Regions from separate parts of the Kitasatospora sp. NPDC002040 genome, predicted to be linked through region 1. Evidence: riboswitches for the same ligand, from Rfam matches in the RefSeq annotation. Region 1 holds a riboswitch; the other holds the start of a gene.

What was found. A riboswitch is a leader RNA that binds a small molecule or an ion and turns the genes downstream of it on or off. The one in region 1 is predicted to bind cyclic di-AMP.
Region 2: linked by a shared signal. The riboswitch ahead of ABT118_RS24035 (glycoside hydrolase family 16 protein) and the one ahead of ABT118_RS29350 (M23 family metallopeptidase) in region 1 are both predicted to bind cyclic di-AMP.

Annotation. Positions count from the first base shown of each region.
Region 1 covers NZ_JBEOXV010000021.1:52,017-54,457, forward strand. Annotated here, with positions in the region: gene ABT118_RS29335 (alpha/beta fold hydrolase) at 1-84, opposite strand, end outside; gene ABT118_RS29340 (tautomerase family protein) at 137-367, shown strand; gene ABT118_RS29345 (YiaA/YiaB family inner membrane protein) at 384-674, opposite strand; cyclic di-AMP (ydaO/yuaA leader) riboswitch at 890-1,051, shown strand; gene ABT118_RS29350 (M23 family metallopeptidase) at 1,064-1,873, shown strand; gene ABT118_RS29355 (hypothetical protein) at 1,913-2,441, opposite strand, start outside.
Region 2 covers NZ_JBEOXV010000012.1:134,219-136,659, forward strand. Annotated here, with positions in the region: gene ABT118_RS24035 (glycoside hydrolase family 16 protein) at 1-943, opposite strand, end outside; cyclic di-AMP (ydaO/yuaA leader) riboswitch at 947-1,112, opposite strand; gene ABT118_RS24040 (trypsin-like serine protease) at 1,549-2,441, shown strand, end outside.

The DNA.
Region 1 (2,441 bases):
GGTCTCGGTGGCGGTGTCGTCGTAGGCCAGGCGGCCGGCGGGGAGATCGAGGTACTGGGTGGTGAAGGTCTGCGTCATAGCCATAAAGCTAAGGCTAATAGCCTTAGCCGTCAAGGGACGGTGGGATAGCGTTCCGGTGATCGCACCGCACCGAACCCGAGGGGCCGTCATGCCGTTCATCACCGTCAAGCAGCTGGCCGGTCGGACCGTGGAGCAGCGGGCCGAGATCGCCCGCGAGCTCACCGAGACCTACGTCCGGATCACCGGGGTGAGCCCGGCGGCGGTCACCGTGGTGATCGAGGAGGTCGCGCTGGAGAACTGGGCGGCCGGCGGGGAGACCTACGCCGCCAAGCGGGCGGCCGGCTGACCGCTGCGGGCGCCGCTCAGATCCCGTCCACCCGGAACGGGTCGTGCTCGGCGAGCAGCTTGTCGAGGCGGGCCTGGTCGACCCGGGAGTGGATCTGGCCGGCGTCCTGGCGGTCGCGGATCACCTTGGCCAGCGTGAACGCCGAGGTGATCTCGTAGAGCAGGCCGACCGCCAGGAAGCCGCGCATCCAGGGGCTGACCGGGAGGTAGGCGATCCCGATCGCCAGGGCCGCGGTGGCCAGGGCGAAGGAGAGGACCGCCTGCAGGTAGTAGGCGTTGGTGGTCTGCGGCTTCATCGAATTGCTCATGCCCCGAGGATCTCCAACTCCCTTGCCGCACGCCTGAGTACGCATACTCAACCGGTGGTGGCGCACAGTCACCGGGTGAACGGACAGAAGCCGCATTCCGGTCACGGGTCGTCAGAAGAAGTGGACTGCACCTCTCAAGCCGCTTGGAATCATGGGCTCCTAGGATTAACGTTTGATAACGCAGCGCGGTCGGCAACGCCGTACCAGAACGGCACCGTGCGCCGTCGCCTAATCCTCAGGACCCCGCCTTCACCGGGGGTCCGGGAGCCGGGGAACCACCGTTCCTTGGGGTGAATCGGCCGGGCCCCAACCCGGTCGTAGGAGACCTTCCTGCTCCGAACCCGTCAGCTAACCCGGTAGGCGCGAAGGAAGGAAAGGAGCGCGCCTCCGTGGCGTCGACGCACTCCCCGGCACACCCCCGTACCGACTCGGGCAGCCAGCTGCTGCTGGACCACCCGGACCCCGCCCGGCACCGGATGCCCCGTCAGCCCCGCTCCGGCGGCCCGCTGATCGGCGTCACCGCGATGACCGCCGCGCTCGGTGCCACCGCCTTCGCGGCCACCCCGGCCGCCGCCGCGCCGGTGGCCGTACCGCCCGCCGTCTCGGCCGCCGACTCCGCCGACCAGGCCGGGGAGCAGTTCCCGCTCTCCGCCGACCCGGGCCTGGCCCTCGCCGCCCGGATCCAGCAGCAGGCCGACGGGCAGCGGACCGCCGCGGACGAGTCCGCCCGGCTGGCCGCCGCGCAGGAGGCGGAGGCCAAGCGCGCCGTCCAGGCGGCCGCGGCCGAGCGGGCCGAGCAGCACGGCTCCTTCGCCCCGCCGACCACCAACTACGAACTGACCGCGCACTACGGCCAGTCCGGCTCGTACTGGTCCCACCTGCACACCGGCCTGGACTTCGCGGCCCCCACCGGCACCCCGGTCACCGCCGTCGGCGCGGGCACGGTCACCTCGGCCGGCTGGTCCGGCGCGTACGGCTACCGGGTGATCGAGACGCTCTCCGACGGCACCGAGATCTGGTACTGCCACCTGTCCTCGATCGCCACCGCCTCGGGCGAGGTCGCCCCCGGCACGGTGCTCGGCAAGGTCGGCGCCACCGGCAACGTCACCGGCCCGCACCTGCACCTGGAGGTCCGCCCCGGCGGCGCCACCCCGGTCGACCCGCTGGACTGGCTGCGCGAGCGCGGCGTCAACCCCTGACCCGAGCGGGCCCCACCGGTTCCGGTGGGGCCCGACGCGTCAGTCCTGTTCCTCGGCGGCCTGCTCGGCAGCGGCCTGTTCCTCGGCGGCCTGCTCGCTCAGGTAGGCCTCGATCTCCTCCGTGCCCGGCTCGGGCGCCAGGTCCGGGTACTCGTGCACCAGCAGCGCGGGCAGCCCGGGGACGGTCCACTCGCCGCACAGCCGGAGCGCCTCCTCGGCCACGGCCGCCTCGAAGCCGTCGAAGTCGCCGGAGAGCTCGTCCGGCATCGGCAGGCCGAGCGCGTTCAGCCCGGCCAGGTTGCGGTAGCTGCGCTGCATCAGCCGGTTCTCCAGCAGCAGCCGGGCGCCGTCGGTGGCCATCCCGATCGAGATCAGCCTGGTCCGGCCCCAGCCGCCGTCCGCGTCGATCTCGTCCAGCCCGGTCAGGGCGCCGAAGGCCTCGGCCCGCTGCTCCGCCGTCAGCTCCCGGAAGCCGTCCAGCCAGCCGCGGACCGCCGCCGGATCGGCGGTGTCCACCCCGTCCGCGCGCAGCAGCAGTGCGTACAGGCGCGGCCAGGTGACCAGGTGC
Region 2 (2,441 bases), on a different contig from region 1:
TCAGGCCGGACTTGACGTGGTTGGTCAGCTCCAGCAGACCGGCGTTGTCGGGGTGGTACTCGAACGAGTCGATCTCCCCGTTGCCGTTCTTCCAGGTCCACAGCGCCGGCCAGGCACCGGAGCCGGCCGGCAGCTTGACCCGGGTCTCGGCGTAGTCGCCGGTCTTCACCTGGAAGCCTTCCGAGGAGTACTCGGTGGTGAGCAGCCCGGTGTCCCAGGCCTGCTTGCCGTTCTCCAGGGTGTGGCTGGAGGGCTTGGCGGTGAAGGTCGCCACCCCGCCCGAGACGCTGACGCCGTTCTGGCTGATCCAGTCGAGCTTGTTGTCGTCCGGGTTGTGGGTGCCGTAGCGGTACGAGCTGCTGCGGTCGCCGACCCACTTGGAGCCCCAGGCGATCCCGTTGTCGAACTCCTCCGACCAGGTCAGCGCCTTGCCGGGGATCGGTGAGGTCCCGGCCGGGGTGGTGGGGGTCGGCGTGGGGGTCGGGGTCGGCACCGGGGTGGGCGTGGGGGTGGGCGTCGGGGTCGGGGTGACCGCGCCGCCGACCGTCAGCCGCTGCGACGGCAGGTTGTGCCAACTCCCGTTCAGGTCCTGCCAGAAGCCGAACTGGGTGTACGTGCCGGCCGGCAGCGAGCGGGCCCCGCTGGTGAAGTTCACGCCGCTCGGGCAGATCTGCACGTTGCTCGCGTTGCCGGGGAAGTCGAGGTTGCGGCCGGCCGCGTCGCGGACGCCGACACCGAGCGTCTTCGCGGTGAAGCAGCTGCCGGAGTGCACGGTCAGACCGGCCTTGGTCGCGGTGTTCGCGGCCATCGAGCCCGGCGTGAGCCGGTCCTGGGTGACGGAGGTGGCGGCCTGGGCCTGGCCGGCCAGCGGAGCAGCGGCGATCAGCGGTACGGCCACCAGGGCGGCCGCGCCGAGACGCGCAGGGGTCAGGGCAATACGCATGGGCAGGGTCCTCGTCGACGCCTACGAGGTGAGCTGTCGGGTTCGGGCCGGAGGACTGCCCGGCCGCGCGTGCGCGCGGCTTCACCCCGAGCGGTTCCCTGCCGGGGCAGGGGTGACCGCAGACTGACCTGGTTCCCCCGCTCCTGTCCGAACTCGGTGTGGTCGAGTAACCGTCGACGGGCGGACAGGACTCGGCGTCCCGGCGACGGCGTCCGCAGCGGCGCGGACAACTCCATGCAGGCTAGGCAGATTGTCCGACCATCGACAATGAGACCTCTCTCACATCCCCGGAAAACGGGCGGAATCAGGACGGCACTCCCGGTCGCACAGGAGGAATTACCGGTCCTGCTCACACGAATTGCCGAAATCCGGCAAACGGTGACCCAAGGGCCATTCCACCGCATCCGACGGCCGGTCAACTGCCGTTCATCCCAGGCCAATCAACTCGACGGGCCGGTGTTCTTATCATACGCTCGGCGCTCAGCGGGGGTTTCGCAGCGGCATTCACGAATGCCTGCTGCCATCTTTCGCCGACCAATCAACTCCGCCCCGATAAACGGAAGTTCGACCGACTTCTCCGTCCCGTCAGCGAAAGGCACAGACATATGCGCGCACCGCGCCCGTGGTTCAGCAGGTCCGCCGGAGTACTCGTCACGGCTCTCACCCTCGGCCTCCTCACCGGAGGTGCGGTCGGCCCGGCCAACGCCGTGACCGGCGACGTCCCGATGGACGACGAGTACTCCTTCACCGCCAAGCTCGCCATCGGCGACCAGGGTCTGAGCTGCTCCGGCGTTCTGATCGACCCGCTCTGGCTGCTGACCGCGAGGAGCTGCTTCGCCGACGGCACCACCCCCGCCGCCGCCGGCCCGCCGAGGCTCGCCACCACCGCGACGGTCAACCGGGTGGACCTGGCCGACACCGCGTCCGGACGGACCCTCAAGGTCACCACGCTCGCCCCGCACGCCGACCGCGACCTGGTGCTGGCCAAGCTGGAGTTCCCGGTCTTCGGGGCCAACCGGATCAAGCTCGGCAGCACCGCCCCGGCGGCCGGCGAGATCCTCACGGTGGCGGGCTTCGGCAGCACCCTGAGCACTGCCGCGCCGACCAAGCTGCGCGCCGGCGATTTCACGGTGCAGAGCGTCGACGCCGGCGGCATCGGTATCAGCGGCAGCTCCCCGAGCTACGTCTCCGTCTGCAAGGGCGACGCGGGCGGCCCGGCCTTCCGTACCGTCGGCGGTGTCCCCGAGCTGGTCGCGATCTCCAGCACCTCGCACCAGAAGGGCTGCTTCGGCGCCCCTGCCACCACCGACAACGGCGCCTACGAGGTCCGCACCGACAACCTCGGCAGCTGGATCGACGGCGTCGTGGCACCCACCCGCCCGCTGCTCGCCCCCGGCGCCACCCTGACGGCCGGTCAGTCCCTGCTCGGCCAGGACCTGAAGCTGACCATGCTCGCCAACGGCGACCTGGCGCTGACGCACCGGAAGGTCGCCAACGG